DNA from 3 places in the Streptomyces sp. NBC_00385 genome. Region 2 is predicted to be linked to each of the others. Evidence: predicted binding sites of a transcription regulator. Region 2 holds the regulator's gene; each other region holds the start of a gene.

Region 1 (7,442 bases), 840 kb from region 2:
ACGAGTACATGGAGGGCAACACCGGTACCGCCTGGTGGGGGGCCGGATTCCTCTGCCTGTCGTTCCTCGTCGTGCTCGGCCTGTGGTGGCTCGACCCCAAGGACCGCTGAGCGAGGCCGCCGGTCCGGGCGGGGACCCCCTGCCCCGCCCGGTCAGTGTCAGGGCCCGGGCCGGCGCCCCCGCCCGGAGGCGGGCGCAGGGCGTCCCCGCCGCCCCGGAGCGGCCGTACCCTGGGAGGTATGAGTACCGCCCCCGCCCCCGGACCGCGCGATTCGAAGCCGAGCGAGCCGGACCGGCCGAAGCCCAAGCCGGCACTGATCTTCGACGATCCGCTGGACCAGCAGTCCGCGGACGATACGGACCGGGGGTGGGGTGAGCGGGCCCCCTCCGGTGGCAGCGCCGCCGACCTGGCCCGCTTCCTCGACGAGAAGCCGCCCCACCACGTCTGAGCCCGCCTCCGCCCGGACCGCGGTTCTACTTCAGGTCGCCCCGCCCCGGCTCCTCGCCGCGGTTCCCCTCCGCCGAACTGCTGCCGCCGCTGCGCTGTGCGACCAGAGCGTCGCGGATCTCCTTCAGGACCTCCAGCTCGCTCACCTCCATCGTCTCCTGCACGCCTTCCTTCGCCGCCTGCATGGCGGCCCGCCTGGCGAGGTACTTCGCCATCGGGAGCACCATCAGGAAGTAGACGACGGCAGCGGTGATCAGGAAGCTGAGAGTGGCGCTGAGTACCGAACCCCACAGGATCCGGATGCCCTCGGTCGCCTCGCCCGTCTTCGGGTCCGTCACGCAGGGGCCCTTGAGGCAGGAGCTGTAGTTCTCCAGATCCTGGGTTCCGAACGCACCGACGAGCGGGTTGATGACACCCTTGACGACGGCGTTCACGATGTTGGTGAACGCGGCGCCGATGACGACGGCAACCGCCAGGTCGATCACGTTGCCGCGCGTCAGGAAGGCTTTGAAGCCCTCCAGCAGACTGACTTTCTTCTTCTCGCTCACGCCCGAGCCGTCCTTCGTCTGTGCCGTAAGAGGAGCCAACTGTTCCGCAACTTACGGCAGTACAAGGGAGATTCACCTCATCCGCGGCTGATGGCAGGTGACGTGATGGCTCGTCAGTGCGAATCAACACAGGATCACCGCAAACCCGGCCGAGATTCCCGCACCGGCCAGCGTCGTGGCCGTCGCCCGTGGCACGGAGAGCACGATCAGCGCCCCGTTCTCCGTGGAGCCCTCGGTGGACGCCGCCGGCACCCGGGTCACCCGCGCACCCTTCGCCAGCACCCGCGAGCCGGCTCCGGCGCCCTCGGACGCGATCACGTCGACCCGGTCTCCCGGGCGCAGCAGCCGGACGGTTTCCGCATCGGCGATCCGGACGGGCGCGGATACCAGGCGGACCGGCGGCGGCACCCGGCGCGAGGCGGTTCCGGCTGCTTCGGCCGCACCGCGCCCGCCGCCCGGCCCGCCCCCGTCCCCGCTCCCGGCCTCACCGCCGCCGAGCCCCGAAGCGGCCAGCGCGGCAGCCGTCAGCGCCAGCCCCGCGGCCATCGCCCGCCGCTGCCGCCACACCGCCCGCCGCAGCCGGTGGCCGCTGCCCCCGCGCACCCGCAGCGGGGGGAACGGCGGCACCCCGCCGGGTGGCGGAGCGGACGGAGGCGCGGAGAGGGGGGAGGGGGATCCGTACGAGGACATGCCAAACACCGCCTGCGGTAGGGGAGTTCAGAGGACAGGGGGACGAGTGCGGATGAATCGGATCGAGCGGCCCGGCGGCCGGAGACGACCGGCCGGACAGCACCCACGATTCACCACCCGCCAGATTCCCGCTGAGCCCTGTGGACGGCCCACACGATGTGGAAAACTCCGTCACCCGCTTGAAGGGCTCCACCTGCTTGAGGGGCTCCACCCGCTTGAGGGGCTCCACCTGTTTGAGGGGCTCCACCTGTTTGAGGCCCCACCCGCTTGTGGGACCTCATCCGCTTGCGGGATCCCACCTGCTTGCGAGACCTCATCCGCTCGTGGGCCCCCAGGTGTGAGCGCCTACGGCAGCTCGATCCCCGTCTCGATCCCGTCCAGCGCATGCGCGCACGGACAGCCCCGGTCCGCCTCCGCCGGCAGCGCGGCCACCGCGTCGAAGAGCACCGAACGCAGCCGGTCGACATTGGCCGCGAACACCTTGAGGACCTCCTCGTGGGAGACGCCCTCGCCGGCCTCCGCGCCCGCGTCCAGGTCCGTCACCAGCGTCATCGTCGTGTAGCAGAGACCCAGCTCACGGGCGAGCACGGCCTCGGGGTGTCCGGTCATCCCGACCACCGACCAGCCCATCGCCGCATGCCAGCGCGACTCCGCCCGGGTCGAGAACCGCGGCCCCTCGACGACCACGAGCGTCCCGCCGTCCACCGCTTCCCAGTCCCGTCCGCGAGCCGCCGCGAGGGCGGCCTTGCGCCCCTCGGGGCAGTACGGGTCCGCGAAGCCCAGGTGCACCACCTTCGGCGCCACTCCGTCCGCCCGGGTCTCCCCGTCGTAGAACGTCTGGACACGGGTCTTCGTGCGGTCGACCAGCTGGTCCGGCACGAGCAGCGTCCCCGGCCCGTACTCCGGCCGCAGTCCGCCCACCGCGCACGGGCCGAGCACCTGGCGTACGCCGACCGAGCGCAGCGCCCACAGGTTGGCGCGGTAGTTGATGCGGTGCGGCGGCACATGGTGGCCGCGCCCGTGACGGGGGAGGAAGGCGACCCGGCGGCCGCCGATCTCGCCGAGGAAGACGGAGTCGCTCGGCGCTCCGTAAGGGGTCTCCACGCGTACCTCGGTGACGTCCTCCAGGAAGGAGTACAGCCCCGAACCGCCGATCACACCGATCTCTGCGTTCACCATGCGGTCACAGTAGGCGTTCGCCCGGCGCGCGACGCAGCCGGGCGGGAAACGCCGAGGACCCCGCCGAGTGAATCGGCGGGGTCCCGGTGAAGCCAGGTGAAACGGTCGGGCAGGCGCCTCAGGCGGCCGACGAACCGCTCGACGAGGACGACGAAGAAGAAGAGGACGACGAGGAAGACGCCGTCGAGGAGCCGGACGAACCGGAAGAGGACGTCGACGACGAGGACGACGACTTCGCGTCCGATCCTGTCGAGGACGACGATCCGGAACCCGAGGCCTTCGCAGCGGCCGGGGCCGGCGTGCTGCTCGACGAGGATCCGCGACTGTCGTTCCGGTAGAAACCGGAACCCTTGAACACGATGCCGACCGCCGAGAACACCTTCTTCAGGCGTCCATCGCAGCTCGGGCACACCGTGAGGGCGTCATCGGTGAACTTCTGCACCGCTTCGAGGCCCTCGCCACACTCGGTGCACTGGTACTGATAGGTCGGCACTTGTCTTCCTCCTGGCACTCTCACTGGATGAGTGCTAACAGTCGTCCATAGTAGCTCCTGCAGGCTGTTGCTTGCAGTAATGTCTGTCACCTGCCGGAAGGCAGCGGTCAGGGCTTGGCCGTCATGAGGGTCTTCGGCCCGAGTGGGAAGCCGCCTCCTTTCGTGGCGGAGGAGTCACAGTGACGTATTCCTCGGGAACGACGTCATTCTCTGGCCGCGATACGGTCGCGGTGAACCGTGCCGCGTGCGGCTGTGATGGTCGCGCGGGCCGGTGCCAGCCGCGAACGCAGCGCCACCAACGTCACCAGAGCCAGCACGGTGCCCACCAGCGGCACCAGGAATCCGGTGCTCGCGCCGTGGGCGTCCGCGAGCCTCCCGGCCACCGTCACCGCGCCCGCCTGGCCGAGTGCGACGGCGCCCGTCAGCCAGGTGAACGCCTCGGTCCGTGCGGAGCCCGGGACGAGGGCCTCGACCAGGGTGTAGCCGCTGATCAGGGCGGGTGCGATGGAAAGGCCGACCAGCAGTCCGAGCCCGGCCAGCAGCGGCACGGAGTGCACTGCCCACAGGCCCGACGCGGTGAGGGTCAGGGCCGCGTACCCGGCGATCAGCCGGCGGCGCGGGCCGGTCTTCCAGGCGATGGCGCCGCAGGCGATCCCGGCCAGCATGTTGCCGGCCGCGAAGATCCCGTACAGCAGACCGTTGGCTCCGGGGCTGCCGATCTCCTCGGCGAAGGCGGTCAGCGAGACCTGCATCCCGCCGAAGACCGCGCCGATCCCGAGGAAGGCCACGGCGAGGACACGTACGCCGGGGATGGACAGTGCGGAGACGTGCCGCTGTGATCCGGCGGTGCCGGTGGTGCGTACCGCGGGCTGGGTGGCACGCTGCGCGGCGAAGAACAGGCCGCCGAACAGAGTGAGGGCGGCTTCGGCGATCAGTCCCGCCGCCGGGTGCACTCCGGTGCACAGCGCGGTGGCGAGGACCGGACCGATGACGAAGGTGAACTCGTCCGTCACCGATTCGAAGGCCGCCGCGGTCGACATGAGCGGCGAGGCCTCCCGGCCCGGTGCAGCCCCGAGCACGGCCGCCCAGCGGGCCCGGACCATCGGTCCGATCTGCGGGACGGACGCACCTGCCGGAACGGCCGCGGCGAACAGCGCCCACATGGGGGCGTCCGCCAGCGCGAGCGCGGTCAGGCACGAGACGGAGGCCGTGTGCACGAGGACGCCGGGCAGCAGCACGGCGCGCTGGCCGAAGCGGTCGGCGAGCTTGCCGGTCTGCGGAGCGAACAGGGCCATGGAGACCCCGGTCACGGCGGCGACGGCGCCGGCGCTGCCGTACGAACCGGTGGTGTGCTGGACGAGCAGGACGATGCCGATGGTCAGCATCGCGAAGGGCTGCCGTGCGGCGAAGCCCGGCAGGAGGAAGGTCCACGCACCGGGGGTGCGCAGCAACTGCCCGTATCCGGGGCGGTCGGAGACCGTGGACGCCACGGTCCTTGCCTTTCTGCCGCCTGGTGGCCGTGCCCCTGCGGTACCCGGCCGGCACGTGGGTGCGGACCCGGTCAGGAGCTGCCGAGAGCTGTCCTCTTCGCGCGGAACTGCGGTAGATGCCGGGCGCTCGCAGCAGAGGCGGAGGACGCCACGACCGCCATACGGTCGCGCCAGCTCTGCGTCAGGCAGAGTTGGTGGATCAAATAGGTCGATCTAGGTTTTCTTCATGCTACAGGCAAGAGCCCTCAAGTACCTGTGATTGTGTCCAACTCGACCCTTTTGGCCTGTGAACACGGTTGTGTCCTCAGTGGTGCGCCTTGGCATCCCGGGCGGCCCGGCCGTCGTGCTTTCGGTGGTCGTCCGTCCTGCCCAGCTTCTTGACCGCCTTGAGCGCGTTGGCCACGTTCGGTCCGGCGAGGGTCTCGTCGGCGGTGTTCCCGCCGGTCCCCAGCCAGCCGGCCAGCTTGCCGCCCTCACCGATAGCGCGCAGCCGGACCTCGGTCGCGTCGCGTACGGGGTCGGTCGTCACGACCAGCAGTTCGTCGCCGCGGCGCAGCACGGTCGAGGGCGCGGGTACGAAGCTCTTGCCGTCCCGGACGATCAGCGTCACCGCCGCTCCGGCGGGCAGCCGCAGTTCGCCGACCTCGACGCCGTGCATCTTCGACTTGGCGGGGATGGCGACCGAGAGCAGATGGCCGCGCAGTCGTTCCAGGGGCGCCGACTCGATGCCCAGGTCGGCCGTCTCGGAGGGATCGTCGGCGATCTTGAGGGCCTTCGCGAGCCAGGGCAGCGTCGGTCCCTGGATGAGGGTGTAGACGACGACGAGGACGAAGACGATGTTGAAGACCCGGGTGGAGCCCTCGATTCCGGACACCATGGGAATGGTCGCCAGGATGATGGGCACCGCGCCGCGCAGCCCGGCCCAGGACATGAGGGCCTTCTCCTGCCAGGGCAGCCGGAAGGGCGCCAGCGAGATGAAGACCTCCAGCGGACGGGCCACCACGGTCAGCACCAGTCCCACCACGACGGCGGGCCAGAAGTCGTCGACCAGGTCGTGCGGGGTGACCAGCAGTCCGAGCAGGACGAACATGCCGATCTGGGCCAGCCAGCCGAGTCCGTCTGCGAAGCCGCGGGTGGCGGGCCAGTGCGGGAGTTTGGCGTTGCCGAGGATCATCGCGGCGAGGTAGACGGCGAGGAATCCGCTTCCGTGGAGCATCGCGCCCGCCGCGTACGCGGACACCGCGATGGCCATCACGGCGATCGGGTAGAGACCCGAGGCGGGCAGCGCCACATGCCTCAGTCCGTACGAGCCGAGCCAGCCGACCGCGATGCCGAGCGCGGCGCCGATCGCCAGCTCCAGGGCTATCTCGCCGACCAGCACGTACCAGCTGTCGACCGGTCCCACGGTCGAGAAGGCCACGACGAGGATCACCACGGGGGCGTCGTTGAAGCCGGACTCGGCCTCCAGGACGCCGGTGATCCGGGCGGGCAGCGGCACCTTGCGCAGCACGGAGAAGACCGCGGCGGCGTCCGTGGAGGAGACGACCGCGCCGATGATCAGCGCCTGCCGCCATTCGAGACCGACCAGGTAGTGCGCTCCGGCCGCGGTCACGCCCACGCTCACGCCGACGCCGACGAGGGAGAGGACGACGGCCGCGGGCAGCGCGGGTTTGATCTCCTTCCACTTCGTGCCGAGGCCGCCCTCGGCGAGGATCACGACCAGGGCCGCGTAGCCGATCACCTGCGTCAGTTCGGCGTTGTCGAACTTGACGTCGAAGAACCCGTCCTGCCCCATGGCGATCCCGATGCCGAGATACAGGAGCAGGCTGGGGAGCCCGCTGCGCGACGAGATGCGTACCGCCGCCACCGCGACGAGCAGGACAAGCGAGCAGACGAGCAGGAGTTCGTTGAGCGCGTGGACAGTCAGTGGCCGGTCCTTCCCTGCGTACGCCTGCCGGATCGACTTCCGGTGGCCGGTACTTCGTTACCTTACCTAATCTTTAACGTTTTCTTGATGCGTTCGAGTATTCGTACGATCGCTACGCAATTCGAGCCATCCCGATACCGCGTCCGAGTGGCCTCGACGCTGCGCCTATGGTTGCTCCTGCACTCCCAGGACCACCCTGCCCCTCGAAGGACAGCGATGCCCGCCAACACAACCGCCTCTTCCGGCTCCACCGGTTCCGCCGGCGGCGGGCCGCGCAAGAAGAAGGGGCGACGCGCCCGCCTGATCGTGATCGTCCTGGTGCTGGCGCTTGTCGCGGGTATCGGTTACGGAACGTACTGGTCCGTATCCACTGTGCGCGCCTCGTACCCGCAGACCAACGGGACGATCCAGCTCACCGGACTCGACAGCAACGTCGAGGTCAAGCGCGACAGCTACGGAATCCCGCAGATCTACGCGGACTCCGACGCCGACCTGTTCCGCGCCCAGGGCTTCGTCCAGGCGCAGGACCGCTTCTGGGAGATGGACGTCCGCCGCCACATGACGGCCGGCCGGCTCTCCGAGATGTTCGGCTCCGGCCAGGTCGAGACGGACGCCTTCCTGCGCACGCTGGGCTGGCGCAAGGTCGCGCAGGAGGAGTACGACACCG
Region 2 (7,442 bases):
GGCCGGGCCCCTCCCCCGCCGCTGTCCGGTGCCGGGGTCGAGGGCGGCGCGTCGCAGTTGCCGAGCAGGCTGGCCCGGAACACCGTCCGGCCGTCGGCCTTCGCGGTCAGGTCGCCCCGCACGCACCGGCCGTCGACCGCCTGCCGGACCTCGCCGGCGACCGTGATGTCCCGGCCGTCCTTCGTCCGGCCGTTGCAGTCGACGTCGGCGACGCGGCGCGTGGAGGCGGTCGCCGAAACAGCTCGTGCGGACGACGACTTCGCACCGTCCCCGCCGACTTTCGCCGTGCAGGTCAGCCACTGCACGTCGACGCCCTCGTGTTCCAGGGCGCGGGTGGCGGTGCGGTCCGTGGTCACGGCGATGGACGCGGTGTTCAGCCCGTCCGCGGGTTCGCAGGCGGTGAGGCCCGCGACAGCGGCGACCGCGAGGCAGACCGCGGCCGGAAAGCGACGGGTCGCCCGGCGACCCCATGCCCTTGATGTCCCCATAAGGGCAGCTTCCCACCGCTCCTCGCGGAGCGGTAGACCGCTTGTGGCCACAACTGCCCCGGAGCGAAGGTCCTAGGACCAGCGGCCCGTGCGCCCCAGCAGCAACGCTGTCGCCGCGGTGCCCGCCGTCGAGGTGCGCAGTACGGTCGGTCCGAGCCGGCAGGTGCGGGCACCGGCGGCGGCGAAGACGGCCAACTCGTCCGGCGACACGCCTCCTTCGGGACCTACGACCAGCACGATCTCGCCCTTCTCGGGCAGGGCGACGGTGGCCAGCGGCTCACTGTCGTAGTCCTGGTCCTCGTGCAGCACGGCCGCGAAGTCGGCGGTGGCCAGAAGCGCGGCCACCTGTTTGGTCGTCATCGCGCCCGCCACGTCCGGGAAGCGGACCCGGCGCGACTGCTTTCCGGCCTCGCGGACCGTACTGCGCCACTTCGCCAGGGACTTGAGGCCGCGGTCGCCCTTCCACTGCGTGATGCAGCGCGCGGCCTGCCACGGCACGATCGCGTCGACGCCGGTCTCCGTCATCGTCTCGACGGCGAGTTCGCCGCGGTCTCCCTTGGGCAGCGCCTGGACGACGGTGATGCGGACGTCGGGACGGGGTTCCTCGTGGACGGACTCCAGGTCGGTGATCACCAACCGGTCCTTGCCCTCGGCGGCCATCACGACGCCCTCCGCCCAGAACCCCTGGCCGTCCGTCAGGACGACGTCCTCCCCGGCGTGCAGGCGTTTCACCGAGACGGCGTGCCGGCCTTCGGGGCCTTCCAGGACGAACCCGGGCCCCTGCGGCATCCGGTCGACGACGAAGACGGGTGCCGTCACTGTGTGCTCCTCGTGCTCAGTGCCGTCCGTGCGGCGTCCAGTTCCTCGGCGAGCAGCCCGACCAGCCGGCCCGCGGGCAGTTCGCGTGCCATCCGGTGTCCCTGCCCCGCCCACAGTGCCATGCCCTGCGCGTCCCCGGCCTTGGCCGCCGCCTTGCGCAGCACGGACGTCAGATGGTGCACCTGCGGGTAGGCGGCGGGGGCGTACGGTCCGTGCTCGCGCACGAAGCGGTTGACCAGGCCGCGGGCCGGACGGCCGGAGAAGGCCCGGGTCAGGGTGGTGCGGACGAAGAGCGGGTTGGTCAGTGCCTGCTTGTGCAGCAGATGGGCGCCCGATTCGGGGCAGACCAGGAAGGCGGTGCCGAGCTGGGCGGCATCGGCGCCCGCCGCCAGTACCGCGGCGATCTGGGAGCCGCGCATCAGGCCGCCCGCGGCGATGACCGGTATCTGCACGGTCTCGCGGACCTGGGCCACCAGGCAGAGCAGCCCGGTTCCGGAGCCGTCGGCCTGCGGGTCGTCGCGGAACGTGGACTGGTGGCCGCCCGCCTCGACGCCCTGGGCGCAGACGGCGTCGGCGCCCGCCCACTGGGCGGCCTGGGCCTCCTCGGGCGAGGTGACCGTGACGACGGTGTACGTGCCCGCCGCGGCGAACGCGTCGAGGGTGTCGCGGGAGGGGCAGCCGAAGGTGAAGGAGACGACCGGGACCGGGTCCTCCAGCAGGATGGCGAGCTTGGCCTCGTAGCCGTCGTCGCCGCAGCCGTCGGTGTCACCGAGCGGGGTCTCGTACCAGGAGGTCTCGCCCGCGAGCTGGTGCCGGTACACCTCGATGGCGGCCGGGTCGGCGAGGTTCGGCTGCGGCATGAAGAGGTTGACGCCGAAGGGCTGACCGGTGAGCCCGCGGACCTGTTTGATCTCGTTGTACATGCCGTCCGCGGTCTTGTACCCGGCGGCCAGGAAGCCGAGCCCGCCGGCCTCGGCGACGGCCGCGACGAGCTGCGGACAGGAGGGTCCGCCCGCCATCGGGGCCTGCACGATCGGAAACCGGCAGAGATCGGTCAACGCGGATGACATGACCGCATCGTGTCATGTCGCCCCTGCCCCGTGATGCGCACCCCGCTGCAACGTTTTGTCCGCAATGCGGTACGGGCCCGGAAACCGGGCCCGTACCGCATCGTCGCATGGATCTAGCGGCCGTTGAACGCGTCCTTCAGCCGCGAGAACAGACCCTGCTGCCCGGGCTGGAACTGCCCGGTGGGCCGCTCCTCGCCGCGCAGCTTCGACAGCTCGCGCAGCAGGCGCTCCTGCTCCGGGTCCATCTTGGTCGGGGTCATCACCTCGACGTGCACGATGAGGTCGCCGCGACCGCCGCCGCGCAGGTGCGTGATGCCGCGCCCGTGCAGCGGGACGGACTGGCCGGACTGGGTGCCCGGCCGGATGTCGACCTCCTCCAGTCCGTCGAGCGTCTCCAGCGGCACCTTGGTGCCGAGGGCCGCCGCCGTCATGGGGATGGTGACCGTGCAGTGCAGATCGTCGCCGCGCCGCTGGAACACGGCGTGCGGCAGCTCGTGGATCTCGACGTAGAGATCGCCGGCGGGGCCGCCACCGGGGCCGACCTCGCCCTCGCCCGCGAGCTGGATGCGGGTGCCGTTGTCGACACCGGCGGGGATCTTCACGGTGAGCGTGCGCCTTGAGCGGATCCGGCCGTCACCGGCGCACTCCGGGCACGGCGTCGGCACGACCGTACCGAAGCCCTGGCACTGGGGGCAGGGCCGCGAGGTCATGACCTGGCCGAGGAACGACCGGGTGACCTGGGAGACCTCGCCGCGGCCGCGGCACATGTCACAGGTCTGGGCGGAGGTGCCGGGTGCGGCACCCTCGCCACTACAGGTCGTACAGACGACGGCCGTGTCGACCTGGATGTCCTTGGTCGTACCGAAGGCCGACTCGGAGAGGTCGATCTCCAGCCGGATCATGGCGTCCTGCCCGCGGCGGGTGCGCGAACGGGGTCCGCGCTGCGACGCCGTGCCGAAGAACGCGTCCATGATGTCGGAGAAGTTGCCGAAGCCGCCTTGTCCGAATCCGCCCGCGCCACCGCCTCCGGAGGCGGACAGCGGGTCGCCGCCGAGGTCGTAGACCTGCTTCTTCTGAGCGTCCGACAACACCTCGTAAGCGGCGTTGATCTCCTTGAACCGCTCCTGGGTCTTCGGATCGGGGTTCACATCCGGGTGCAGCTCGCGGGCGAGCCTCCGGAAAGCCTTCTTGATCTCGTCCTGCGAAGCGTCGCGGCGCACGCCGAGTACGGCGTAGTAGTCCGTGGCCACTTACGACTCCGCCAGGATCTGTCCGACGTAACGTGCCACTGCGCGTACCGCTCCCATCGTTCCGGGGTAGTCCATGCGGGTCGGTCCGACCACGCCGAGTTTGGCGACTGCCTCGTCGCCCGAACCGTAGCCGACCGCGACGACGGACGTGGAGTTGAGCCCCTCGTGGGCGTTCTCGTGCCCGATACGTACGGTCATGCCCGAGTCCTTGGCCTCACCGAGCAGCTTCAGCAGCACGACCTGCTCCTCCAATGCCTCCAGCACCGGCCGGATCATCACAGGGAAGTCGTGCCCGAAACGGGTGAGGTTGGAGGTGCCGCCGATCATCAGCCGCTCCTCCGTCTCCTCGACGAGGCATTCGAGGAGGATCGAGAGCACGGTGGACACGGTTCCCCGGTCCTCGCTCTCGAAGGATTCCGGCAGGTCCTGCACCAGTTGCGGAACGTCCGCGAAACGGCGTCCCACGACCCGGCTGTTGAGCCGGGCCCGCAGATCGGCGAGAGAGGTCTCACCGAACGGCGCGGGGCAGTCGACCAGCCGCTGTTCGACCCGGCCGGTGTCCGTGATCAGCACGAGCATCAGCCGGGCGGGGGCCAGGGACAGCAGTTCCACGTGCCGCACCGTCGAGCGGGTCAGCGAGGGGTACTGCACGACGGCGACCTGCCGGGTCAGCTGCGCGAGCAGCCGTACGGTACGTCCCACGACATCGTCGAGGTCGACCGCGCCGTCGAGGAAATTCTGAATGGCACGGCGCTCCGGCGACGACAGGGGCTTGACGCCCGCGAGCTTGTCGACGAAGAGCCGGTAACCCTTGTCCGTCGGGATGCGTCCCGCGCTGGTGTGCGGCTGGGCGATGAAGCCCTCGTCCTCCAGCACCGCCATGTCGTTACGGACGGTGGCCGGGGAGACCCCCAGCTTGTGCCGCTCCGTGAGCGCCTTGGAGCCGACGGGCTCCTCGGTGCCGACATAGTCCTGGACGATGGCGCGCAGCACTTCGAGTCTGCGTTCGCTGAGCATCGCGCACACCTCCAGCTGTGTACCTCGGTGGTTCTCGGGCCGTTCCCGGGTCTGTCCCTGGCACTCTGTGCGTACGAGTGCCAGCAATCCCCCGGCCAGTGTACGGCGACGGGGTAGCCCCCTAGCAAGGGCGACCGGCCACGCTACCGCGAGACTGCGCAGGTCGTTGCCGATAGCGTCGCTGTATGGACGCCTCTTGGGAAGAGTTCGGCTGGGAGCGACTCGGACACGGAATGGGCCGGCGACGCCTTCCGGTGTGGGATGCAACGGTCGCCCTGGTGGCGGGGACGGACGGCGTGCTGCTCTGCGACACCGGGTCGTCACTCCGTGAAGCGGCCGAAGTCCGCGGCCAGGCGCAGGCCCTGCTGGGCCGGAGGGTGACGCATATCGCACTCAGCCACCCCCATTTCGATCATGTGCTGGGCACGGCGGCCTTCGCCGGGGCGCAGGTGTACGGCGCCGGGGGCATGGCAGGACTGCTGGGGCGCGGGGCGGACGAGCTGCATGCCGACGCGGTGCGGCACGGTCTGCCCGAGCACGACGCGGCCGAGTCCGCCGACGTGCTGGTGGCGCCGCATCACGAGGTGCGCGCCGAATGGACGCTCGACCTGGGCGGCGGGCGTGAGGTGCTGCTCGTGAACGCGGGCCCGGGGCACAGCGGCCACGATCTCGCGGTGCTGGTCCCCGGTCTCTCCGGCTCGCACGCGGTGGTGTTCTGCGGCGACCTGGTCGAGGAGTCCGGTGAACCGCAGGCGGGCCCGGACGCGTTCCCGGCGCGCTGGCCGGCGGCGCTGGACCGGCTGCTGGAGCTGGGCGGCGAGGACGCGCTGTACGTGCCGGGGCACGGGGCCGTGGTGGACGCCGCGTTCGTACGGGAACAGCGCGATCAGCTGGCTGCCCGGTTCGGCGTGTCGTGAGCCGCTCCCGCCTTATCGTCGTCCGATGCGCAGCTACCAGCCGGACCTGACCCCGCCGTGGAAGAAGTCCGCCCCCGCTCCCGAGGTGCCCGCCGATCCGGATCTGGTCGTCGAGGAGGCCGTCACGGGCTTCTGCGGTGCGGTGATCCGGTGCGAGAAGACGGCCGAGGGCCCGACGGTGACCCTGGAGGACCGCTTCGGCAAGCACCGGGTCTTCCCGATGACACCACGCGGCTTCCTGCTGGAGGGCCGGGTCGTCACGCTGGTGCGCCCTTCGGCGGGCGGCCCGGCCCGGCCCGCCCGTACGGCCTCCGGCTCGGTGGCCGTACCCGGCGCGCGGGCCCGGGTGGCGCGGGCCGGACGCATCTACGTGGAGGGCCGGCACGACGCCGAGCTGGTGGAGCGGGTCTGGGGCGACGACCTGCGCATCGAGGGCGTGGTCGTGGAGTACCTGGAGGGCATCGACGACCTGCCCGCGATCGTGCGCGAGTTCTCACCGGGCCCGGACGCGCGGCTCGGGGTGCTGGTCGACCATCTCGTACCGGGTTCCAAGGAGTCCCGGATCGCGGCACAGATCTCGGACGGGAACGTACTGGTGGTCGGCCACCCGTACATCGACGTGTGGGAGGCCGTGAAGCCGTCGTCCGTCGGGATCCCCGGCTGGCCGGTGGTGCCGCGCGGCCAGGACTGGAAGACGGGCGTGTGCCGGTCGCTGGGATGGCCGGAGAACACGGGGGCGGCCTGGCAGCGGATCCTGTCCACGGTCCGCTCCTACCGGGACCTGGAGCCGGAGCTGCTGGGCCGGGTGGAGGAACTGATCGACTTCGTGACGGCCCCCGCCACCACCTGAGGAACGTGGCCCGGGTCCTCCAGCCCCTCCGACCCTCTCCAGCCCCTCCGAGCCTCTCCAGCCCCTCCGGCGTTTGAGGAGCGGGGTCCGGGGCGGAGCCCCGGTTACGGGAAGGGGCGGGGAGGGGAACAGGCCCGCCGCAGGCGCCACCCCGCCACGCGACACGCGGCCCCGCACCCCCTCCCCCCTCAGTCCACCAGGTCCCGCACCACCGCATCCGCCAACAACCGCCCCCGCAGGGTCAGCACCGCCCGCCCCTCCCCGTACGGCCCCCGCTCCAGCAGCCCGTCCGACACCGCTCGCCCCGCCGCCGCAAGCCCCGCCGGGGCGAGCAGCGACAGCGGGCAGCCGTCGACGAGGCGCAGCTCCAGCAGGATGCGCTCGACGCGCCGGTCCTCCGCGGAGAGGATCTCGCGGCCCGCGCCGGGCGAGCGCCCCTCGGCCAGCGCCTGCGCGTACGCCCCCGGGTGCTTCACGTTCCACCAGCGCACGCCACCGACGTGACTGTGCGCGCCGGGCCCTGCACCCCACCAGTCGGCTCCGCGCCAGTACAGCTCGTTGTGCAGGCAGCGTCCCTCCGGTGTCCGGGCCCAGTTCGACACCTCGTACCAGGAGAAGCCGGCCGCGGCCATCGCCTCGTCCGCGATGAGGTACCGGTCGGCGTGCGCGTCGTCGTCCGTCATCGGGATCTCGCCGCGCTTGATCCGGCGGGCCAGCTGGGTGCCCTCCTCGACGATCAGGGCGTACGCCGACACATGGTCGGGCCCGGCGCCGATCGCCGCGTCGAGGGAGGCGCGCCAGTCGTCGTCGGACTCGCCCGGGGTGCCGTAGATCAGGTCGAGGTTGACGTGCTCGAAGCCGGCCGCCCTCGCCTCGGCGACACACGCCTCGGGCCGGCCGGGGGTGTGGGTGCGGTCGAGGATCTTCAGAACGTGCTGCCGGGCGCTCTGCATCCCGAAGGAGATCCGGTTGAAGCCGCCCTCGCGCAGCTCGGCCAGGTAGTCCGGGCCGACCGACTCCGGGTTGGCCTC
Region 3 (7,442 bases), 2.7 Mb from region 2:
CACCGAACCGGCCGTCGCCCAGAGGATCGTCCGCGCCAAACGGGCACTCGGCCGGGCCGGCGTCCCCTTCGAGGTGCCGTACGGCCCCGAGCGCGCGGCCCGGCTCGGATCGGTGCTCGAAGTCATCTACCTGGTCTTCAACGAGGGCTACGCCGCGACCGCCGGCGACGACTGGCTGCGCCCCGGCCTCTGCGAGGACGCACTGAGGCTGGCCCGGGTGCTCGCCGGGCTGATGCCGGGCGAGGCCGAGGTGCACGGACTGGCCGCCCTGCTGGAGCTCCAGGCCTCGCGCACCGCCGCCAGGACCGGGCCGGACGGCGCCCCGGTGCTGCTCGCCGGCCAGAACCGGGCCCGCTGGGACCGGCTGCTGATCCGCCGCGGCTACGCGGCCCTGCTCCGGGCGAGCGAGACGGCCGCGGAGGCGGGGCAGGCCCTGGGCCCGTACGCCCTCCAGGCGGCCATCGCCGCCTGCCATGCCCGGGCGGCGCGCTACGAGGACACCGACTGGGCCGCCATCGCCGCGCTGTACGACCGGCTCGCCGCCCTGACCCCGTCCCCCGTCGTCGAGCTCAACCGCGCCGTCGCCGTCTCCATGGCCGAGGGCCCGGCCGCCGCGCTCGCCCTGGTCGACGCGCTGGCCGCCGACCCCGCGCTCAAGGGGTACCACTTGCTGCCGAGCGTCCGCGGGGATCTTCTGGAACGGATGGGGCGTACGGACGAGGCTCGTGCCGAGTTCGTACGGGCGGCGGAGCTCACCCGCAACGAGCGGGAGCGGGCGCTGCTCCTGGACCGGGCCGGCCGATGAGTTCCGGGCCCGCCACCGGTCTACCTTGCACGGCAACCGGCACCACCGCGTGAGGAGAAGACCATGCAGAAGGTCACCACGTTCCTGTGGTTCGACAAAAACCAGGCCGAGGAGGCGGCGGACCACTACATCTCCGTCATCGGCGGCGACTCGCGCGTCCTGGACGTGACCCGCTGGACGGCCGCGTCGCCGGGCGAGGAGGGAGCGGTGATGACGGTCCGCTTCCAGCTGGACGGCGCCGAGTACATCGCGTTCGACGGCGGTCCCGAGTTCCCCTTCAACGAGGCGGTCTCCCTCTCCGTGGAGTGCGATTCGCAGGAGGAGGCGGACCGGCTGTGGGACAGGCTCACCGCGGACGGCGGCCAGGAGAGCCAGTGCGGCTGGCTCAAGGACAGGTTCGGCGTCTCCTGGCAGATCATCCCGCCCGGTCTCGGTGACGCCCTGACCGACCCCGACCCGGAGAAGGCGGCCCGCGCCATGAAGGCGATGCTCGGCATGAAGCGCCTCGACATCGAGGCCATGCGCAACGCCTGACGCGCGATCACCCGGAGGCGGGGCGGCACCGGCGCTCGATAGGGTCTGGCCCATGTCCGCTCGCCCCGCGCTGCCGCCGCCCCCTCCACCCGTGGAGATACGCACCTGGCCCGACCGGGGAGCACTGCTCGCCGACCGGGCCCACATCCTGGGCGCGCTGGTGAAGATGCACCTCGGCCCCGGCCGGCTCGGACTGCTGTGGATGTGGGGAGCGGTCGGCGCGCTCGGCTGGGCGCTGGTCGGCACCGCCTTCATCACCTTCGAGCAGTCGTACGACGTCTTCAGCGCCTTCTTCGGCGTCATCATGCTGGGCCTGGGCGCCTGTTGCCTGGTGCCGGCCGTCGTCCTCGTCGTCATCGGCCTGCGCCGGGACCGGCAGCTGCGCCGACTCCTCGTGCAGTGGGGCGCCCTGGACCGTGATCCCGCGAGTGATGCCGCGTACCGGCTGCCGGGGGTGAGCCTGGCGTGGGTCCTCGGCTCTTTCGTGCTCTGCGCGTGCGGGCTGTACGCCTGCTTCGCGGTGCCGGCCGGAGCCGTACGGGGCGATGACACCTACGGCCTGATGGCCCTGGTGATGGGCCTCGGGTTCATCGGCTGGATCATCGGCCTCATCGGCATCACCAAGGCGTTCTGGCACCGGCGTTGGGTTCTGCGCACGGTGCTCGGCGCGGTCGCCCCCGAGCCGCTGGTCTCCGTGCGGGGCGGCACCCACCGCTGAAGCAGGCCGAGCCGCCGTCAGCGCAGGGCGGCCTCGGGGCCGGTCACGGGACGGCCGATCAGCATCGTCGGTACGTTGGCGACCCGGGTCAGGAAGACCGTGGCCGCGTTCGGGCCCTGGAGCTTCATCTTCCGCCGCAGTTCCTCCGGTTCGACCCCCGAACCACGCTTCTTGACGGTGAGGACGCCGACCTTCCGCTCCCGCAGGAGCGCCTTCAGCCGCTTCGTGTTGAAGGGCAGCTGATCGGTGATCTCGTAGCCCGCGGTGTACGGGGAGTCGTACAGCTCGTCGCTCGTGACGTACGCGATCATGTCGTCGAACAGCCGGCCGTGGCACCGCTCCACGATCCCGGCCACCAGATGTGCGCGGATCACCGCGCCGTCCGGCTCGTACAGATAGCGCCCCACCGGGCCGACCGGCGGGGCGGGCAGCACGGCCGGGGCGGACAGGGTGGCGCCCGACGGAAGCAGCGTCGCGCGGAAGGACCCTGCCTCGAAGCCCTCACCGAACCAGAGCACCGCCTCCTTCACGTCGCCGCCGTCCGAGATCCACTCGGCCTCCGCCTGCGGCCCGATCGCCTCGTGCGGCACCCCCGGGGCGATCTTCAACGCGGCCCTGGGCGCCTTCAGCGCCGCCTCGGTCGCCCAGGACAGGGGCGGCGAGTAGGCCTCCGGGTCGAAGATGCGGCCGCGTCCGCCGCGGCGGGCCGGGTCGACGAAGACCGCGTCGTAGGGCGAGGTGTCGATCTCCGTGACGTCGGCGCACCGCACCTCGATCAGCGCGTCCAGGCCGAGCGCGGCGGCGTTGGCCCGGGCCACCTCGGCGGTCAGCGGGTCGCGGTCCACGGCGAGGACGGAGATTCCGGCCCGGGCCAGGGCGATCGCGTCGCCGCCGATCCCGCAGCAGAGGTCGGCGACGCTGCGCACCCCGGTGTCCGCGAACCGGCGTGCGCGGTAGCCGGCCACCGAGGTGCGGGTCGCCTGCTCGACCCCGTTCGGCGTGAAGAACATCCGGTGCGCGTCCTCGGCGCCGAACTTCGCCACCGCCCGCTGCCGCAGCCTGGCCTGGCCCAGGGCCGCCGAGACGAGGGCGGCCGGGTGGGTGCGGCGCAGCCGGGTGGCGGTGGCCAGTTCGGTGGCGGGGTCGTACGAGCGCAGCCCGGCCAGCAGCTCGGCGCCTTCGGGGGCACGCAGGGCCCGGAAGTCGGCGAGGGGGTCGGGGGTGTCGTCGGACGGGCCGGTCGGGGCGAGAGCGTTCACCCGCCCCATTGTGGGCCAGTCGGCTGCGCGCCAGCCGGGGGACCGTGCGGGGCCGGCGCTGTGTCGGCCCGGATGCCCCGTCCCGGGCTGGCAGGATGCGGCGCCATGCAGCCAGTACGACAAAAGGAAGAATTCGACATGAAGAGGCGCAGACCGGGTGCGGAGTCGTGCGGACAGGGGCGGACGAGGCGCGGGCGCGGACACCTGCGACGCCGGCCGGGCTACGCGGTCCTCGCCGCGCTGCTGGTCGCCGCGGCCGGCTCGGGCTGTGCCGCCGAGACCGGCGGCAGCGCACCGGCCGACCCCGGCCGTGTCGCCGCGGCGCGGGCCGGACAGCCGGGCGGCCCCCCGGCCGCCGGGGCGGCGGGTTCCGTCGCGGCGCAGGCCGAGAAGGCGCGCCGCGCCCAGGCCGCACGGGCCGTGGCCGCCAAGAAGTGGGGCCTGGCGAGCACCCCGCTGACTCCGCCGGCGCCTCCCGCCGTCAAGCCGCACCTCACCACCCGCAAGGGCTTCGAGGTCGAGGGCGGTGACGCCTCGCTGCCGCCGGTCTTCACGACGGTCCCCACCGACAAGAAGATCGTCTTTCTGACGATGGACGACGGGGACGACAAGGACCCCGAGCTCCTGAAGATGATGGCGGACCTGAACATCCCGTACAGCGCCTTCCTCAGCGACTACCTGGTGCGCGACGACTACGCGTACTTCAAGGAGGCGCAGGCCCGCGGTGTCGTCCTCGGCAACCACACGCTGAACCACCGCTACATGCCCGGTCTCTCCCACGACGAGCAGAAGCGGGAGATCTGCGACCAGCAGGACATCATCGAGCAGCAGTACGGCGAGCGCCCCCGGCTCTTCCGGCCGCCGTACGGCAACTACAACGGCGACACCCTGCGGATCGCCAAGTCCTGCGGCATCACGGCCGTGCCGCTGTGGGCGGCGGAGGCCTTCCCCGACCACATGGAGTGGCGGGAGGAGGACCAGGACCTGCATCCCGGCGACATCATCCTCACGCACTTCCGGGGCAAGAAGGACTGGAAGGGCAGCATGCCCGACATGATCCGGAACGTCATGAAGGTCATCACGGACAAGGGTTACGCCGTGGCCCGCCTGGAGGACTACGTATGAGAAGGGCGCGCCGGCCGCTGGCCGGACTGCTGACCGCCGGTGCGCTCCTGGCCGCCACCGCGGGCTGCGCGCAGTCGGTGGACCCGATCGAGCGGCTGGGCCGGAAGGCCGCGCAGCACGTGAACCCGTCGCCGGACGAGCAGGCGCGGCCGGCGGCGGTGCGCGGTGACCACGGGGCGCCGGGGGCGATGGTCGTCGTCGCCTGCGGCCGCCCGGCGGCGGCCGGGGGCTCCGGGTTGCGCCCGCCGGTCCACTGGTGGCCGGACCGGTCCGGCGAAGAGGCCGCGGACGCGGGGTGCGCGAGCCGCTAGCCGCTGTGCCACGCCGGGTCCCCGGTCCGGCGCGGCGGGTGAGTACGAGGTCATCGCCGTACGGAACGGAGCGGACGGTCCCCGCGTTGTCCCTACGGTGACCGGAACGTTCTGCGGACGCGGTCGTACGCGGAGGAGGTCCCGGACGCCACGAGGGGCGTGAATTGGCACTCCGCTTGACCGAGTGCTAATCGCGGTCATAGTCTCAGTGCTGGCACTCCCCACTGGAGAGTGCCAGCAGTTCTGTGCGACCGGCAGGTCCGGCACCCGCGACGACGGGCCCACCTGGTCGCCACCCCAAAGACTGATAACCCCGTGAGATCTCCGAAGGGGGAGACCGGATCGTGTCGACCAGCACCAAGGTTGCGATCAAGCCGCTCGAGGACCGCATTGTGGTCCAGCCGCTCGACGCCGAGCAGACCACGGCCTCCGGCCTGGTCATTCCGGACACTGCCAAGGAGAAGCCCCAGGAGGGCGTCGTCCTGGCCGTGGGCCCGGGCCGCTTCGAGAACGGCGAGCGCCTTCCGCTCGACGTCAAGACCGGCGATGTCGTGCTGTACAGCAAGTACGGCGGCACCGAGGTGAAGTACAACGGCGAGGAGTACCTCGTCCTCTCGGCTCGCGACGTGCTCGCGATCATCGAGAAGTAATTCACCCACGTTTGCTTCTGTTCTGCGCCCCTGGCCCCCTGCGAAATAACTAGCCGGGCGGCAGGGGCGCAGTTCTTGTTTTGAGAGGACAGTTCAGCTCCATGGCGAAGATCCTGAAGTTCGACGAGGACGCCCGTCGCGCCCTCGAGCGCGGCGTCAACAAGCTTGCCGACACGGTGAAGGTGACGATCGGTCCCAAGGGCCGCAACGTCGTCATCGACAAGAAGTTCGGTGCGCCCACCATCACCAACGACGGTGTCACCATCGCGCGCGAGGTCGAGCTGGACGACCCGTACGAGAACCTCGGTGCCCAGCTGGTGAAGGAGGTCGCGACCAAGACCAACGACGTAGCCGGTGACGGTACGACCACCGCCACCGTCCTGGCCCAGGCGCTCGTCCGCGAGGGCCTGCGCAACGTGGCCGCGGGTGCGTCCCCGGCCGCCCTGAAGAAGGGCATCGACGCCGCGGTCAAGGCCGTGTCCGAGGAGCTCCTCGCGACCGCCCGTCCGATCGAGGACAAGTCCGACATCGCCGCCGTGGCCGCGCTCTCCGCGCAGGACACCCAGGTCGGCGAGCTCATCGCGGACGCGATGGACAAGGTCGGCAAGGACGGTGTCATCACCGTCGAGGAGTCCAACACCTTCGGTCTGGACCTCGACTTCACCGAGGGCATGGCCTTCGACAAGGGCTACCTGTCCCCGTACATGGTGACCGACCAGGAGCGTATGGAGGCCGTCCTCGACGACCCGTACATCCTGATCCACCAGGGCAAGATCGGCTCGATCCAGGAGCTGCTGCCGCTCCTGGAGAAGGTCATCCAGGCCGGTGCCTCCAAGCCGCTGCTGATCATCGCCGAGGACGTCGAGGGCGAGGCCCTGTCGACCCTGGTCGTCAACAAGATCCGTGGCACCTTCAACGCCGTCGCGGTGAAGGCCCCGGGCTTCGGTGACCGCCGCAAGGCCATGCTCGGCGACATCGCCACCCTCACCGGTGCGACCGTCATCGCCGAGGAGGTCGGCCTCAAGCTCGACCAGGCCGGTCTGGACGTGCTGGGCACCGCCCGCCGCGTGACCGTCTCCAAGGACGACACCACCATCGTCGACGGTGGCGGCAAGTCCGACGAGGTCGCCGGCCGCGTCAACCAGATCAAGGCCGAGATCGAGTCCACGGACTCCGACTGGGACCGCGAGAAGCTCCAGGAGCGCCTGGCGAAGCTGGCCGGCGGTGTCTGCGTGATCCGCGTCGGCGCTGCCACCGAGGTCGAGCTCAAGGAGAAGAAGCACCGTCTGGAGGACGCCATCTCCGCGACCCGCGCCGCGGTCGAGGAGGGCATCGTCTCCGGTGGTGGCTCCGCTCTGGTCCACGCCGTCAAGGTCCTCGAGGGCAACCTCGGCAAGACCGGCGACGAGGCCACCGGTGTCGCGGTCGTGCGCCGCGCCGCCGTCGAGCCGCTCCGCTGGATCGCGGAGAACGCGGGCCTCGAGGGCTACGTCATCACCTCGAAGGTCTCCGAGCTCGACAAGGGCCAGGGCTTCAACGCCGCGACCGGCGAGTACGGCGACCTGGTGAAGGCCGGCGTCATCGACCCGGTCAAGGTCACCCGCTCCGCGCTGGAGAACGCCGCGTCCATCGCGTCGCTGCTGCTCACGACCGAGACCCTGGTCGTCGAGAAGCCGGCCGAGGAAGAGGCCGAGGCCGGTCACGGCCACGGTCACTCGCACTAGCGTGTAGCTGCCCCGCGCAAGCGGTGAGGCCCGGTACCCCGCGAGGGGTACCGGGCCTTTCGCGTGTCCGGCCGCGCCGGCCCGTTCCTGCCCGGCATTCACGCTCGCCGGCCAACTCCGCCCCCTCGGCGAGTGGGGCCCGGCCGACTCCAGCCTTTCCGGCGAGTGAGGGGGCTCGGCCAACCCCAGCCCCTCCGGCGATTGAGGAGCGGGGTCCGGGGCGGAGCCCCGGGGCGCTGCCCCCGTACCCCGGCTCCTCAATCGCCGGAGGGGCTGGAATGGCCGGCCGGTCCCGACGGACGACGGGCCGCCGGAC

Evidence for each region. The regulator HrcA, encoded in region 2, represses chaperone genes, less so after heat shock. The targets are predictions, from matches to a motif close to TTNGCACTCNGNNNNNCNGAGTGCNAA.
Region 1: OG959_RS22715 (FmdB family zinc ribbon protein) is a predicted target of HrcA. The motif match lies at 3,370-3,396, and genes of this name have one in related genera.
Region 3: groES (co-chaperone GroES) is a predicted target of HrcA. The motif match lies at 4,917-4,943, and genes of this name have one in related genera.

Annotation. Positions count from the first base shown of each region.
Region 1 covers NZ_CP107951.1:5,075,340-5,082,781, forward strand. The annotation lists gene OG959_RS22690 (hypothetical protein) at 1-110, shown strand, start outside; gene OG959_RS22695 (hypothetical protein) at 240-449, shown strand; gene OG959_RS22700 (MscL family protein) at 475-996, opposite strand; gene OG959_RS22705 (hypothetical protein) at 1,120-1,686, opposite strand; gene OG959_RS22710 (S-methyl-5'-thioadenosine phosphorylase) at 2,032-2,865, opposite strand; gene OG959_RS22715 (FmdB family zinc ribbon protein) at 2,984-3,358, opposite strand; gene OG959_RS22720 (MFS transporter) at 3,562-4,848, opposite strand; gene OG959_RS22725 (potassium/proton antiporter) at 5,153-6,715, opposite strand; gene OG959_RS22730 (penicillin acylase family protein) at 6,992-7,442, shown strand, end outside.
Region 2 covers NZ_CP107951.1:5,915,631-5,923,072, reverse strand. The annotation lists gene OG959_RS26450 (hypothetical protein) at 1-488, opposite strand, end outside; gene OG959_RS26445 (16S rRNA (uracil(1498)-N(3))-methyltransferase) at 561-1,307, opposite strand; gene OG959_RS26440 (nitronate monooxygenase) at 1,304-2,377, opposite strand; gene dnaJ (molecular chaperone DnaJ) at 2,491-3,627, opposite strand; gene hrcA (heat-inducible transcriptional repressor HrcA) at 3,628-4,644, opposite strand; gene OG959_RS26425 (MBL fold metallo-hydrolase) at 4,830-5,561, shown strand; gene OG959_RS26420 (DUF3097 domain-containing protein) at 5,587-6,411, shown strand; gene hemW (radical SAM family heme chaperone HemW) at 6,600-7,442, opposite strand, start outside.
Region 3 covers NZ_CP107951.1:3,256,843-3,264,284, reverse strand. The annotation lists gene OG959_RS14210 (RNA polymerase sigma factor) at 1-805, shown strand, start outside; gene OG959_RS14205 (VOC family protein) at 869-1,339, shown strand; gene OG959_RS14200 (hypothetical protein) at 1,392-2,057, shown strand; gene OG959_RS14195 (class I SAM-dependent methyltransferase) at 2,075-3,325, opposite strand; gene OG959_RS14190 (polysaccharide deacetylase family protein) at 3,455-4,441, shown strand; gene OG959_RS14185 (hypothetical protein) at 4,438-4,752, shown strand; gene groES (co-chaperone GroES) at 5,094-5,402, shown strand; gene groL (chaperonin GroEL) at 5,504-7,126, shown strand.